DNA from 2 places in the Ochrobactrum sp. EDr1-4 genome. Region 2 is predicted to be linked to the other one. Evidence: predicted binding sites of a transcription regulator. Region 2 holds the regulator's gene; the other holds the start of a gene.
The links. The regulator LexA, encoded in region 2, represses DNA repair genes until DNA is damaged. The targets are predictions, from matches to a motif close to TGTTCNNNNTGTGTTCNG.
Positions count from the first base shown of each region.

Region 1: ACOZHT_RS22060 (putative DNA modification/repair radical SAM protein) is a predicted target of LexA. The motif match lies at 2,406-2,423, and genes of this name have one in related genera.

Region 1 is NZ_JBLZOF010000012.1:10,213-18,143, reverse strand. It holds gene ACOZHT_RS22080 (energy-coupling factor ABC transporter ATP-binding protein) at 1-467, shown strand, start outside; gene ACOZHT_RS22075 (CbiQ family ECF transporter T component) at 467-1,081, shown strand; gene ACOZHT_RS22070 (biotin transporter BioY) at 1,093-1,653, shown strand; gene ACOZHT_RS22065 (hypothetical protein) at 1,855-2,109, opposite strand; gene ACOZHT_RS22060 (putative DNA modification/repair radical SAM protein) at 2,429-3,661, shown strand; gene ACOZHT_RS22055 (UdgX family uracil-DNA binding protein) at 3,658-5,130, shown strand; gene ACOZHT_RS22050 (DUF808 domain-containing protein) at 5,273-6,232, shown strand; gene ACOZHT_RS22045 (hypothetical protein) at 6,562-6,741, shown strand; gene ACOZHT_RS22040 (sugar-binding transcriptional regulator) at 6,837-7,778, opposite strand; gene ACOZHT_RS22035 (hypothetical protein) at 7,793-7,931, opposite strand, start outside.
Region 2 is NZ_JBLZOF010000003.1:217,357-225,287, forward strand. It holds gene ACOZHT_RS12060 (peptidyl-prolyl cis-trans isomerase) at 91-1,977, shown strand; gene trpD (anthranilate phosphoribosyltransferase) at 1,998-3,017, shown strand; gene trpC (indole-3-glycerol phosphate synthase TrpC) at 3,034-3,834, shown strand; gene moaC (cyclic pyranopterin monophosphate synthase MoaC) at 3,838-4,314, shown strand; gene glp (gephyrin-like molybdotransferase Glp) at 4,338-5,552, shown strand; gene lexA (transcriptional repressor LexA) at 5,673-6,392, shown strand; gene ACOZHT_RS12090 (ComEC/Rec2 family competence protein) at 6,453-7,931, opposite strand, start outside.

The DNA.
Region 1 (7,931 bases), on a different contig from region 2:
AAGCCCGTGCAGCAGTTGGCTACATATTTCAGAACCCGGCAAATCAGATCGTGCTGCCGCTAATAAAGGAGGACATTGCACTTAGCCTCCAGTCGCGCTGTCTTGTCAGGGCTGAGATCGATCAAGCCGTATTGGATGCGCTTGAGCGTGTCGGTATAGTTCACCTTTTGGAGCGACGAGCGCATGAGTTGTCGGGCGGGGAAGTGCAACTTGCGGCCCTCGCAGCAGTACTCGCGACTGCTCCTGACATTATCATCATGGATGAACCCACCAATCAACTTGATCTTCGCAACCGAAACCTTGTCGAGCGGACGATCCAAACCCTCGACGAGGATGTCATCGTCGTAACCCATGATCTGGCGCTTGTTGCGGATTTCCCGCGCGTGCTCCTCTTTCACGAAGGTACTCTCGTTCATGATGGCTCCGCCGCAGAAACTGTCGGCCGTTATCTGAAGCTCGCTGCGTGATGAGCTTGGACACCTTGGATAAAAGTCTGATCCACCGAGTTCCACCGGAAGCCAAGCTCTTTGCGCTTTTCGCGTATAGCGTACTGCTGTTCGCGCTGGCTTCCCCTCTCGTCTTGGCCTGGCTGGCTGGTACGCTAGTCGCAGTAACGTTGCTGTGCTGCCGCCCCGCGTTTGTACAGTGGATCAAGGCTTGGCCACTCCTCTTCACTATTGTCGCGTTGGGCATCTGGACATTGTTTGCTCGAGGTCCGGAAGCGACCTCGATCATATTGCTTCGGCTGGGGTCACTCAGCCTGTTTGCTACTGTCGTCACAGTAACCACGACAGCCGGACAGTTTATCGACACCATTACAAGCCTCGCCCGTCCACTGGAAAAGCTCGGCATTGCCAATGCAAGAGACATCGGATTGGCCATAGGCCTCGTCGTCCGCTTCGTGCCCGAAATCCATGCGCGCTACCGGAATGTCGTCGATGCGCATCGCGCCAGAGGGCTTAAGCTGCGCCCATCCACTATCATCGGGCCAATCATCATCGCTACTATCATGAGCGCCGACGAAATCGCCAATGCCATTGACGCCCGTAATATTCGCACTACCGCACCAAAGCGCAAATAGAGGTTCAAAGAATGTCCACCCGGTCCCTGGTTCTCATCGCTCTGTTTACAGCAATCATCGTCGTTTTGGGGCTGATCCCGCCCATCATGATCGGTTTTTTTCCCGTCCCCATTCATGCGCAAAGCATGGGTGTACTCTTGGCCGGAACCGTGCTGGGCGCCCGCGCCGGTGCTTTGACCGTGCTTCTGCTTTGGGTGCTTGTCGCAGTCGGCCTGCCAGTCTTATCTGGAGGACGAGGCGGTCTTGCAGTATTCCTCAGCCCGACAGCCGGCTATCTTGTCGGCTTCCTGCCGGCCGCGTTTGTAACGGGCTGGTTATCTGACAAGGTGGCTCATCGCATCACTGGCCGCGGGAAACTGGCCTTTGGCTTTTTCGTTGCAGCAGCCCTGGGTGTTGTTATCGATCACGCTTTCGGGATCGCCTGGCTTGCTTTTGCGGCAGGTCTGACACTCGCAGAGGCAACTATAGGCAACCTGATCTTTGTACCAGGCGATTTGATCAAAGCAGCGATCGCCGCTTATGTCAGCCTCCTTTTAACCGTCAATTTCGGAAGCCGATTTCGGGTTGGATGAACTGAGGCCATCGTCACCCTTTAGTATAACATTTATAGCTTTGGGTCGGCTGGAGAACGTGAGCTTTTGAATAATGCCCTAAAATTTAAAGCTGCGCTCGCGGCAGCTTTGCTATATTTTGGGCTTCAGCGAGTGCTTAGCAACTAAGTAATATTTTGCAGGAAAGCACTATTTTGATGGCGTTCAGCGCGTATAAGCAAATTACTCGAGAAGCGGAAGAATTTCGGGCGCACAAAATTTCGTCATGTTTGCAATTTCTTTCTCGCTGTAACCAGATCGGCCCTTTTCAAGCGAGGCAGCCAGTATCTTCAACTCGTCAACAGAATCATCTTTTGTAATACCCAGCTTGCCGTCATAATTCACAATCTCATACATATAACGTTCAGTTACGGATTCAAAAGCTACCGCCAGTTTTTGGTCGTCAATTTTTTGGGCTAGAATTGTGAAGTTTCCCATATAGGCACCACACTGCAGGGATTGATTGTACTTGCCGCGAAACTCTGAGTTAACGTTATCTTGAGCAAGAGAAAGATTTGGTGTCCCTGATCGGGGGACCATTTGGCACAGGTTGTAGTAGCCTAATCAACCTATCCACTATCGATCATCAGCAGATTACAAAAAGTGATAGATTGTTTCATGACTGACAATGCCCAAACGCTTAAATAGATCAAGCACAATAATTGCTGAAACAATGACCAATTATTTATCGGATCGCTTCAAACGAGCGCGGCGCGTGTCTTGACATTTCATATCGGAACATATAGTGAACAAATTGATGAAAAAGTCTTTTAAAGAACGTTTGGCCATTCTGTCTGACGCTGCAAAGTACGATGCTTCTTGCGCGTCGAGTGGAACTGTTAAACGAAATTCCGCATCATCTGGCGGACTTGGTTCGACAGAAGGCTCCGGCATCTGCCATGCTTACGCGCCAGATGGCCGATGTATTTCGCTTCTGAAAATTTTGATGACAAATTTTTGCATTTACGACTGCGCTTATTGCATCAACAGATCATCGAGCAATGTCGAGCGTGCGAGGTTTACGGCTGAAGAAGTCGTGTGGTTGACGCTTGAATTTTATCGACGCAACTACATCGAAGGCTTGTTTCTTTCGTCGGGTATTATTCGTTCTTCTGATTACACCATGGAAGAAATGGTGCGCATCGCCCGAGAGCTCCGCACCACGCATAATTTTCGGGGATATATTCATCTTAAATCCATTCCGGAAGCCTCGCCGCAACTGATCGATGAGGCGGGTCTATATGCGGATCGTTTGTCGATTAATATCGAATTGCCGACGGATGCTGGTATCAGCAAGTTCGCGCCTGAAAAGCGGCCAGAAAACATTCGCAGATCAATGGGAAATCTGCGTATGAAAATTGAGGATATGGCTGAACCGAGCCTACAAACCAAGCGGCGGCGTAGATTTGCGCCAGCAGGTCAAAGCACGCAAATGATTATCGGTGCTGATGCTGCAAACGATGCGACCATACTTGGTACAAGTGCTCGGCTCTATGGTAGTTACGGATTGAAGCGCGTTTATTATTCAGCATTCAGCCCAATCCCGGATTCTTCAAAATACTTGCCGCTGATCAAGCCTCCTCTCATGCGTGAGCATCGGCTATATCAAGCCGACTGGCTTTATCGGTGTTATGGGTTCGATATCAGCGAAATTACCTCATCATCGGCCGATGGAATGCTTGATTTGGATATAGATCCTAAATTGGCCTGGGCACTTGGCCACCGTGAAAATTTTCCAGTAGATGTAAATCGTGCCGACAAAGAGGCTCTGCTTCGTGTGCCAGGCTTCGGCACGAAAACGGTAAACTCTATTGTATCATCACGGCGTTTGAAGCGCCTGCGGCTCGAAGATATAGGCCGGCTCGGCGTATCTTTGAAAAAGGTACAGACCTTTATTTTAGCGGAAGGCTGGTCGCCGCATCGGCTGATTGATCGAACAGATCTAAGGTCAATGTTCATGCCTAAGCCACAGCAATTGTCGCTGCTATGATAGAAACCTGCTTCCTTGAGGGGCGTGGGAATTTTTCCGAGTGGCGGGATGCTGCGAGACAGTTTCTTCTCGCGAATGTTCAACCAAGACATATTGACTGGCGACTTCAAGATGAGCGTCAGGGATTGTTTGAGCAGGATGACAACCGAAGACCTGGTGAAACTGCTCAGCAGAGTGGCGCTGCCGCAATCAATGTTCCTCCGGCATTTCTTCGGCTAGCGGAAGCCGTGATTTGTCACTCAGACCCTAGCCGCTTCGGATTGTTGTATAAGCTTCTCTACCGCTTAAGGTCAGAACGACATTTATTGGATTTCAAGTCGGACGCAGACGTTGCAGTTGCACATCGCATGCTAAAATCTGTTAGTCGTGATTATCATAAAATGACAGCCTTTGTTCGGTTTAAGGAAATAGCACTTCCAATAGACGTCGTAGGTCGTAGACGATTTATGGCATGGTTCGAACCAGATCATTTCATTGTTGAGAGAGTTGCTCCGTTTTTCCAGCGTCGTTTCAATGATATGGATTGGATAATCACTACGCCCCACGGATCCGCTTCCTGGGATGGTGAAAACCTGCGTTGTTCATCTGAGTCAGCTATCAAGCCAGACATTAATGATGAAACGGAGCAGCTTTGGCGTACTTACTATGCATCTACCTTCAACCCAGCGCGATTGAAGGTAAAGATGATGATGACGGAAATGCCGAAGAAATATTGGAAGAACCTTCCAGAGGCAGACCTCATTCCTGACCTGATTGCAGGTGCCGAAGCGAGGGTGGTTGAGATGGGGCAGAAGCAAGCCACTAACCCATTGCCATTCCATGATCGCCTGCAAAAAGCTGCTGTCCGTATTCCGACCGCGCCGGTCGATGAGGTCGATACGATTGACGCTCTTAAGAAAAGTGCGCGATATTGTAATCGGTGCGATCTTCATTGCCGTGCTACACAAACGGTGTTTGGCGAAGGTCCAACCAGTGCGCGTGTCATGATTGTCGGCGAACAACCGGGTGATCAGGAAGACCTTGCAGGGCAGCCTTTTGTCGGACCTGCCGGGCGCGTCTTGAATGAAGCCCTTTCGGCAGCGGGTTTAGAGCGAAATACGCTATACCTTACCAATGCAGTTAAACATTTTAAGTATGAACCGCGCGGAAAGCGACGCATCCACCAGCGGCCAAATACCACTGAGATTGAGCACTGTCGCTGGTGGTTGACACAGGAAATAAAAAATGTGCAGCCAAAGCTAATCGTAGCGATGGGTTCCACCGCGTTATTTTCTCTCACCGGCCAGAAAGATAGGTTGGAGGATATACGTGGTCAGACGATAGCCATGCAAGATAAACGGACACTTTTTGTGACCGTCCATCCTTCTTACATTTTACGAATACCAGACAGCGGAAAACGCAACGATGCGCTAGCACAGTTTTTCGAGGATTTCGACCAGATAAGGCGAATGTCAATCTCACTAAGCTGATTTATCACCCTTGTTACAATAAGGATATCAATTAATCTTAGCGGTAAGATTCGAGCTTTTTAAGGTCAGTTGTGATACTCAAAGCAAATTATCTCTTGATGTGCTAATCCTTGTGCCATCGGTTAATAAGGAAACGAATAGGATGAGTGGCTTTTTGGCCCTTCTAGACGATGTCGCGGCGATTACTAAAATTGCAGCAGCCTCTGTTGATGATATAGCGGCAAATGCTGCAAAAGCTGGCACTAAGACGATTGGCGTTTTGATTGATGACGCAGCTGTTACACCGAATTATGTCGTTGGCATAACGGCTGCACGCGAATTACCAATGGTCGGAAAAATCGCGCTCGGGAGCTTGCGTAACAAGGCTTTGCTGATCCCTGCGCTCTTATTGCTAGACTATTTCATGCCGATAGCAATCACCGCACTTTTGATGATCGGTGGTGCTTATCTTTGTTTTGAGGGTGCTGAAAAAGTCTGGCACAAGATATTTCCTGGCCACGACCACGCAAATGCTGAAGGAAGTCTCGATAAAGACCCTACTGCACTTGAAGAGAAGCGCGTTGCAGGTGCCATTAAAACCGACCTTATTCTTTCTGCGGAAATCATGACGCTGGCGCTCTCCATGATCGAAACAAATTCTATCTGGGTCGAGATTGGAACCCTGCTTACGGTCGGTATCATGATTACCGTTTTGGTTTATGGCGTTGTCGCAGTCATCGTTAAACTTGATGATTTCGGTGTCTTATTGGCTACAAAGGGGCGTTTTTCGGTAACGCGAACCATCGGCCGATTGACAGTGCATGGAGTACCAAAATTGCTACACCTTCTGACCATCATTGGAACGGCAGCAATGCTTTGGGTTGGTGGTAACATCTTCATACATAGTCTCCACGAATTTGGCATTCACCAACCCTTTGAAGGTATCTCTACTTTAGCAGCTATGTTGTCCGGCCAGGTAACCACAAATCTTGCAGGCATGATAAATTGGATTGCTACAGCTTTTGCTGATGGAGTTTTTGGGTTCATATTAGGTACTGCAGTTGTAATATTCATATCGAAAATTATAAATCCAGCTTTGAAGTTTGTTTCACGATCGGCATGAAATTTAATCGAAATTCTGGAGGGGCAATATACGCTATATGAAACTAAACAATAGATGGGGCCTATGCTCCAGTTGCGCCTGATCCGACCATCCCATCAACTGACACCCCGCGAACTGGATGTGCTCCCACAAGTGGCCTTTATACCGATGCAATCGGTGAGGGATTCCGCAAACGTTATCAGCATCGTTTTTCCACCCTTCCCGGCCAGTCTCAGGCTGGACTTGCCTATGACCGGGTTACGCTACTCAGCGGTGCGTGGCTTCGCACAGGCCAACCGCGCAAATTCCGCGATGTTGCTTCAGATCTGCGCACCTCGATCAATCGCGGCGTGAACGGCTCCTATTTTCTCGGAACTGACGGACAAATGGGCCTTGCTTATCCTGACGATACGGCAGATCTTTCAATCAGTCAGGCGCATCTGGTCTTTCAGTTCCAAAACGGTCGCCATATGTTCATTGGGCCTGCTCCTTACACGCAGAGCAGTCTGCAAACTCCGCAATGGTGTTGAACATGAGTTGCCGACGTTTTCCCAGGCTCCTTCTATGAACAAATAATTGCTAAAAATAGCAATCAATTCATCAAAAATAAAGACCCTAAGAAGCCTTATGAGCAGAGATCACTTGCCGTTCGTTGATCAATGACCAAATGATCGGCGAATCCTCCTCTAAGAGCAGCTAAAGTTGCATCAAGCTTAAAGCTGCCGCTTACAACCATGAGGCCTTCCATCTTTTTCAACAAGGCGTGGTCCGCTCCGATAATACGCTCGTCGAGTTCACCAAGCACAGGTTGTCCGTCTGCATCTATAAACCGGCCTGCAATTATACCCACCGCCCCTTTTTTGCGATAGAATTCGATGTCGTCTACACTCGCAATCTTGAACTGAACCACGTGCGTATCTGGAGTGCATGGACTGAGTGAGAAAATAGACTTATTGCAAGTTTGCAGAGCATCCAGCTGTTCTTTTATAATGGGTTCGGCCTTTAACGCCGAGGCCAAAGATGCGCTGGAACAAACCGCCGGAGCGTTTAAGTTCACGCAATAAGCTTCAAGCCGGCTCGCTATTTCGGTAGTACAGCTTTCTGACGTGCTCAATAGCGGATTGGCAATCGATCCAATCAACTGGCGCACAATCAGGTTTTCAACTGGCCAATGCGGGACATACTCGGAGACGAACGAAATCGTCTGCCCCCACGACACACCAAGAGTATCACCTTTTTTCAGGAAGAAAGGCAAATATTGTGCAGCCACTTCACAGACGAGACGTGATAGCATCTCCCCTTCAAGGCCTTCATCCGGTACGACATGTACAGACTTAAGGTTATATTTTTGCGCGAGTGTGTCTGCAATATTATTTAACCGATAATGCTCCGGAGCAACCTGAATACAAACGATATTGCGTTCTTTTGCGATCTTCAAATAGCTGATTACCGTCGGTCTCGACAGGGAGAGAACATCCGCGATCTCACCCTGATTAAGATTTTTCACATAGTACATCCATGCAACTTCGGCGATAATCTTGCTGGATGGATGTTGTGCTTTATACATCGTTTCTTCTGACTTTATTTTTCTGACGCGTGAATAAGAACGTCTTCAGTGATCCGAATGTCATCGTCAATAGAGCGATCCGTCACAAGACCCAGTTTAACGATATCTGCATGATAGCCACGTATCGCTTCTTCAGGCTTTGCATTGCCATCA
Region 2 (7,931 bases):
ACTTGCATCGGAACCTTTGTTAAGGTTATCCCCTCACAAGGCTTATCTTTACAGATAGCCGGGCTTTGTTTTGTTCTTAAAGGGTTTCCAATGCTCGACAGTATGCGTGATGCCGCCAAATCCTGGGTTGCTAAGCTTCTTCTTAGCCTGCTCGTCCTCAGCTTTGCGGCTTGGGGTATTACGGATGCTTTCCAGGGCGAAATGGAAGTTGATTCAGCCATCAGCGCTGGCAGTTCAAAAGTCAGCACGACTGACTATCGTTTTGCCTATGAACAGCAGCTGATGCGCCTTTCACAGCAGTTCCGCCAGCGGCTCAATCGTGAACAGGCTCAGCAGCTCGGCGTTGACCAGCAGGTTCTGGCACAGCTCGCAGCCGGTGTCGTTCTTGATGAACAAGCCCGCAACATGCAGCTCGGCCTTTCCAAGGATGGCATCGCACGTCTGACCGGCGAAGATCCGTCATTTCAGGATGCAAGCGGCAACTTCAGCCGCGCCCAGTTTGATGCAGTTCTACGCCAGTCGAACATTCGCCCACAGGATTACCTCGATAACCGCGCGAAAGTTGCTCGTCGCCAGCAAGTTGTCGAAGCTTCCACCGACGGCCTGAAAATGCCAAACACCATGCTGAAGGCATTGGCCCTTTATCAGGGTGAAAGCCGCAGTGCCGACTACATTACTATTCCAGCAGAAAAAGCCGATGCGGTCCCTGCCCCTTCGGATGAAGCGCTCAAGACTTATTTTGATGCGCACAAGGACGAATATAAAGCACCAGAATACCGCAAGATTACCTATGTGAAGCTTGAGCCTTCAGATATTACCGATCCGGCGGCCGTCACGCAGGACGAAATTAAAGAATATTACGAAAAGAACAAAAGCCGTTTCAGCACAACTGAAACCCGCACAATCGAACAGCTTAACTTTGCAGATGAAGCAGCTGCCAAAGCCGCGCACGAAAAAATCGCAGCTGGCACCAGCTTTGTCGATATCGGCAAAGAACAGGGCAAGAGCGAAAGCGATCTCGTACTCGGCACTTTTGAAAAAACTGCTCTTCCTGATTCCGTCATTGCGGATGCAGCATTTGCACTTAACGAAGGTGGCGTCAGTGATGTTGTAAAGGGTGCATTCGGCCCTGTTATTCTTCGCGTTACGACGGTTAATCCAGCAAGCGTCAAAGAACTTTCGGAAGTCGAAAAAGAAATTCGCGACACTGTAGCGACCAATATCGCAATCAGCAGCATCGGCGGCATTCACGACTCATACGAACAGCAGCGCTCCGAAGGTGGCAGCATGACAGATGTTGCCAAGGCTCTAAGCCTCAAGGCTGTGACGATTGAAGCTGTTGACGACGAAGGAAATGATCTGGCTGGTAAAGCTCTTGAGTTGCCAAACTCGGAAGCGCTTCTTGCTGCTGTATTTCAGGCCGATCAGGGTTTTGACAATGATGCGCTGACGCTCGGAAACTCTGGTTATCTCTGGTATCAGGTTGATGGAACCACACCAGCGCGTGACCGCACACTTGATGAAGTCAAGGAAAAGGTTACAGCGGCATGGAAGGGCGAAGAAGCAGTTAAGCGTCTCAATGATCGCATGGCGGAATTGAAAAAACGTCTTGATGGCGGTGAAACACTCGACGCCATCGCAGCAAGTGCAGGCGTCGAAAAGCAGACCAAGCGCGGCATCACACGCAATACCAATGATGCGGATTTCGGCTCTGCCGCAACCGCACAGGTATTCCGCGGCCCGCTTAACCACACAGGCACCGCGGGCGCTGTTTCCAATGACGGACAGCTTCTCTTCAAAGTGATTGAAGTGACCGAGCCGACCGCTGCTGGCCCAGAAGCCATTCCGGAAGACCAGCAGACCTATCTTGCAAGCACGCTGACCGACGATGTTCTCGAACAGCTGGTTGGTGAGTTGCAGAAGCAGTATCCGGTCAAGATCAACCAGACTGCCATCAACAACGCACTGGCATTCTGATAAGCGGCGGACATAAGAGAATGGCTGACTTAAAACCCTATATCGCCAAGGCTGCCACCGGCACACCACTGTCGTTCGAGGATTCTAAAGCAGCCTTCAACATTATGATGTCCGGTCAGGCCACTCCTTCGCAGATCGGTGGCTTCCTGATGGCCTTGCGTGTTCGTGGTGAAACAGTGCCGGAGATTGCCGGCGCTGTTGCTTCCATGCGTTCCCGCATGCTGCCTGTTTCAGGATCAGAAGATGCGGTCGATATTGTTGGCACCGGTGGCGATCAGTCCGGCTCCTACAATGTTTCGACCTGCTCTGCCATCGTCGTTGCGGGCGCAGGCGTGCCAGTTGCAAAACACGGCAATCGCGCACTTTCATCAAAATCAGGTGCTGCCGACGCTTTGGCAGCGCTGGGCGTCAACATCGAGGCCGATGCAAATACTATTGGGCGCAGCATTAATGAAGCTGGTCTCGGGTTCATGTTCGCGCCGATGCATCATTCTGCAATGCGGCATGTGGGGCCCTCGCGTGTCGAACTTGGCACCCGCACAATTTTTAATCTTCTCGGCCCGCTTTCAAATCCGGCTAGCGTAAAGCGCCAACTCGTTGGCGTATTCTCTGCCGAATGGGTAGAGCCACTGGCGGAAGTCCTCCAAGCTCTGGGTTCAGAAACCGCTTGGGTCGTCTATGGCGATGGCCTTGACGAAATGACCACCGCTGGCACCACAAAAATTGCAGCGCTTGAAAACGGTACGATCCGCACATTTGAGCTTCAGCCGGAAGATGTCGGGCTTCGTCGCGTCGATATGTCTGAACTCAAAGGTGGCGATGCGGAAGTTAACGCCAAGGCACTGCTTGCAGTGCTTGAAGGCGCACAGAATGCCTATCGTGACATTGTACTGCTGAATTCCGGTGCAGCTCTGGTGATTTCCGGTAAAGCAAAAGACATTAAAGACGGCATCGCACTCGCCGCGCAATCAATCGATAGCGGTGCGGCGCTGGCCGTTCTGCAAAAAGTTATCGCTGTATCAAACGACAAGCCGCTCTGACGGAGAGGATCACATTATGTCCACCGACATTCTGCGGAAAATTGAAGCCTATAAGCGCGAAGAAATCGCTGCTGCAAAGGCGTGCCTTCCACTTGATGAAGTAAAGGCACGGGCCAAGGATCAACCAGCAACGCGTGGTTTTCTCAAAGCACTCGAAGCAAAGCGCGCTGCCAACAAGTTTGCTCTTATTGCCGAGATCAAGAAGGCAAGCCCGTCAAAAGGTCTTATCCGTCCGGATTTTGATCCACCCGCATTGGCAAAAGCCTATGAAGATGGTGGTGCGGCCTGTCTTTCAGTTCTGACAGATACACCTTCGTTTCAAGGCGCACCGGAGTTTCTTACCGCCGCACGCAACGCTTGCTCACTGCCTGCGCTGCGCAAGGATTTCCTGTTCGACACTTATCAGGTCTATGAAGCGCGCAGTTGGGGTGCGGATTGCATTCTGATCATTCTGGCAAGCGTGGATGACAATGTCGCCAAAGCGCTTGAAGAAACCGCCTTTGAGCTTGGCATGGATGCGCTGATTGAAGTGCATGACGAAGAAGAAACCGAACGCGCGTTGAAACTTTCATCGCGTCTTGTTGGTGTCAATAACCGCAATCTGCGTACCTTCGAACTCGACCTCGCCGTTTCAGAGCGTCTTGCAAAAATGGTACCTTCGGACCGTCTCCTCGTCGGCGAAAGTGGCATCTTCAGCCATGATGACTGTCTGCGCCTCGAAAAGTCGAATATTGGCACATTCCTGATTGGCGAAAGCTTGATGCGCAAAGATGATGTGGCCAGCGCCACCCGCGAACTTCTGACTGGCAAGGCATAAATAATGACGGCAAAGCTCACCCATATCGACCAGACTGGTGCCGCCCATATGGTCGATGTTGGCGACAAGGCAGAGACAGACCGCGTGGCGACTGCCGAAGGTGCTGTCAGAATGAAGCCAGAAACGCTGGCGCTCATTCTGGACGGCAATGCAGCCAAAGGCGATGTCATTGGCACAGCACGGTTTGCTGGCATTATGGCGGCGAAAAAGACCGCTGATCTTATTCCGCTCTGTCATCCGCTGATGCTCACCAAAGTGTCCGTCGAGATCGAACCCGACCAAACCCTGCCCGGCTTGCGCGTGTCTGCGACCGCAAAACTAAAAGGTCGTACCGGCGTTGAAATGGAAGCACTGACTGCCGTTTCGGTCACCTGCCTGACAATCTATGACATGGCCAAAGCTGTGGATCGCCATATGGAAATTACCGATATTCGCGTTTCGGCAAAAAGCGGCGGCAAGTCGGGCGACTGGAAAGCCTGATTATCCAGACAAGAGGAAACCCCATGTCGCTGTTACCGGTCGATGAAGCCCTTGCACGCATTCTGAGTAGTGCTCAACCGCATGGAACAGAGACAATCTCGCTTTTTGAGGCGGGCGGACGGGTCGTTGCAGAAAACGTTCAGGCTAAACTACAACAGCCTCCCTTTGATTGCTCGGCGATGGATGGCTATGCGATAATCGCGCCCGAACGCATCAACTATCCCCTTGAGTTCATTGTCATCGGCGAATCAGCTGCCGGCAAACGCTTTGAAGGCGCGCTCAAACGAGGCGAAGCCGTACGCATTTTTACCGGCGCACCCATGCCCACTGGTGCTGATAGTATTGTTATTCAGGAAGATACTGAACGATCAGGTGAAAAGCTCAAGATTCGTGAGGGATTAGACGTAGGCCGCCATATCCGTCGCGCTGGCCTCGATTTTGCGCCCGGCGACGTGGTGCTACCAATCGGTCGTTCTCTTGATGCGCCAGCGCTTTCGCTTGCAGCAGCGAGCGGCAATGCAAAAATTTCAGTGTTTCGTCAGCCGCGTATCGCAATACTCGCTACCGGCGATGAACTTGTTCGGCCCGGAATAATCCCCGGCCCTGACCAGATCGTCGCCTCTAACAGTGTCGGCATTGCGGAAATCGTTCGTCGTGCAGGTGGTGAGCCGAAAGATATGGGCATCATCATTGATGATCCGGCCAAAATAGAAACAGCAATCAGCGAAGCTTTTGCAGATGGCATCGACATTCTGGTGACGATTGGTGGCGCATCCGTTGGAGATCGCGATTACGTTCACGGCGCTTTAAAGAATTGTGGTGTTGATCTCGATTTCTGGAAAATCGCAATGCGCCCCGGTAAACCGCTGATGTATGGGCGCAAAACAGTTTCTGACAAAACAGTGCATGTTATCGGGCTTCCGGGAAATCCGGTTTCCAGCCTTGTATGCAGCCTTGTTTATCTGCGCCCACTTGTCGCCAAACTTTCCGGCACGCAGCTGAACGCAGATATACGCCCAGCCAAGCTCGGTGAGGCGATGAAAGCCAATGATCACCGGCGCGACTATGTACGCTCGACCGTTAGTCAGGCATCTGACGGCACACTGATTGCAACACCTTTCCCCGTTCAGGATTCGTCGATGCTTTCGGCACTGGCTCGCTCTCAAGCATTGCTAATCCGGGATGAGCATGCCCCGGCAGCAGACGCTGGCGATGCCTGCACAATCTTGATGCTGTAAAGAACTCAGCCCCTTCTCTCGACCATTAATCATTTTAAAACCATTGCGGAACAAGACTGGAACATATAGGGTTCGTTCTGGTTTTGTTTTTATTTGATTCTGGTCCGGAGGGTATAGCGCATGTTGACCCGTAAACAGCACGAGCTTCTGCTGTTCATTCATGAACGTCTTAAAGAGACGGGCATCCCTCCGTCGTTTGACGAGATGAAAGAGGCTCTCGATTTGGCTTCAAAATCGGGCATTCATCGCCTTATTACGGCGTTGGAAGAGCGTGGTTTTATCAGACGGCTTCCCAACCGCGCTCGTGCGCTGGAAGTTCTTCGCCTGCCAGATTCAATTGCTCCGGGCTTGAACGCGCAAAAGAAGTTCGCCCCAAGTGTCATCGAAGGAAGCCTCGGCAAAGCTCCACCACCGCCGGTACGTCCTGCCCCTGTTACGGCAAATGATGACGCTCCCGCGACTGTTTCCATACCGATGATGGGGCGAATTGCAGCAGGTGTGCCAATCTCAGCAATTCAAAATCAAACACATTCTATCAGCCTGCCACTCGAAATGCTGGGCGCTGGCGAGCATTATGCGCTGGAAGTCAAAGGCGACTCGATGATTGAGGCCGGAATTTTTGATGGCGACACCGTCATCATTAAGCGCGGCGAGACAGCCAATCCGGGAGAAATCGTTGTCGCACTCGTCGATGATGAGGAAGCAACATTGAAGCGCTTCCGTCGCAAAGGTGCGTCTATTGCTCTGGAAGCAGCTAACCCCGCTTATGAAACACGCATTTTCGGTCCAGATCGTGTGCGGGTGCAGGGTAAGCTAATCGGTCTCATCCGGCGCTATTAAATGACTGCATTTTGAGGAAACGTGCAGCTCACTGTGATTCCTCTTAAGCAGTGCGATGAATTAAAGCGGCTCTGAGAATTCTGTAAGGTTTTGTGTCGCGTCGTAAGCTTTGCTTTTCTCAATGCCTGCTCTCTTTTGATATTCGCGATCAGGAAGCCCCCTCGCCGCTCGCGAATAGAGACGATGCAAATGCCACGGGCGCGTTGGCGCATCGACCGAAAAGGTCAATTGATCAGTGTAGCCGGCTAAATTAGTCGTCTTGGTTCGGGCGAAGCGGTAAATTTTATTCTCTTGCGTAATACCGTTTTCGTCATAGTTGATCGCAGAAGCGCTTACACGTAGCAGCTTATACCCCAGCCTGAGCTCCAAGGTGCCTTTTAAGGCTAGTTCCTGTCGGTCAACCATCAAAACATTGGAACGCTCACAGCTCAGTTCCTTTCCGGCTATAGCAAGAATGACGACATCACCAATGTTGCAGGCAACCTCTTTCATTCCTTCATCTGCGGTATAAGACAGCATTCTACCGTCCCGCAGCGGGATCGTGCACAAGCCTTCTTCGCAAACAAAGGCTTCCTCAGCTGATATTGGGCTCTGTTTTTTTACCACCTGCGGCGGAATAAACTCTTTAATCAGATAGGCCGTCTGCCAGTTTTGCGCAGTAAATTTTGGAGGCCTGCTACGGTTGACCGCAAAATTTCCATCGGGCAGCCGAACAGCCACAAATTTCGCATCTTCACTCACAAGAACATCTGGCAGCGGTGTTCTTATAAATATGGCAAGTCCGATCACTACGAACGGTAACGCCAACCATCGCATCCTTGTTGTAAACACAACCGCTATAACAAGCGCCAGTGTCCAGAGAATAAGCGTGCTTGCTGGCATAACACCCGGATTACCATCTGGCGAAAAGCTGGCGACAAAACTTGCAATATGTCTCACCAGTAAAACGCCAAAGCCCATAATCTGCAATGGTAGCCAATCGAGATGCAGCGGCATCAATAACAGGCTCAACACTGCGAATGGCATAACCAATATAGAGATAACGGGTAGCGCCAATACGTTGCCAACGAGTCCAAACGGAGCCGTATTATTGAAATGATAGGCTGCAAAAATTCCGCTGGCCACACCGGCAACAATAGACGTCGCTCCCGTCGCGACAGCTGGTATAAGCATTTTTGAAACGATCCCGCGCGGCTTGGCGCGACGATCTTCAATCGCTGTTTGTTTACGAGATTTCCTATCGCTCCACCAAGCAAATGCTGCAATCAGGCCTGCGGTGGCTGAAAACGACATTTGAAAGCTTGGCCCCAGAATTTCATGCGGGGAGATTGCAATCATTGCCACTGAGGCAATCGCCAAATTGCGCATACTGATCGCCGCACGGTCCGCCAACAACGCGCAGAGCATCACAACAATCATCACATAGCTTCGTTGTGCAGCGACGTCAGCACCTGACATTGCCAGATAGAACGTGCAGCTTAGAAGCGAGAGAAATGCAGCGATTTTTTTGACCGGATATCTGGCACTAAACGCTGGCGC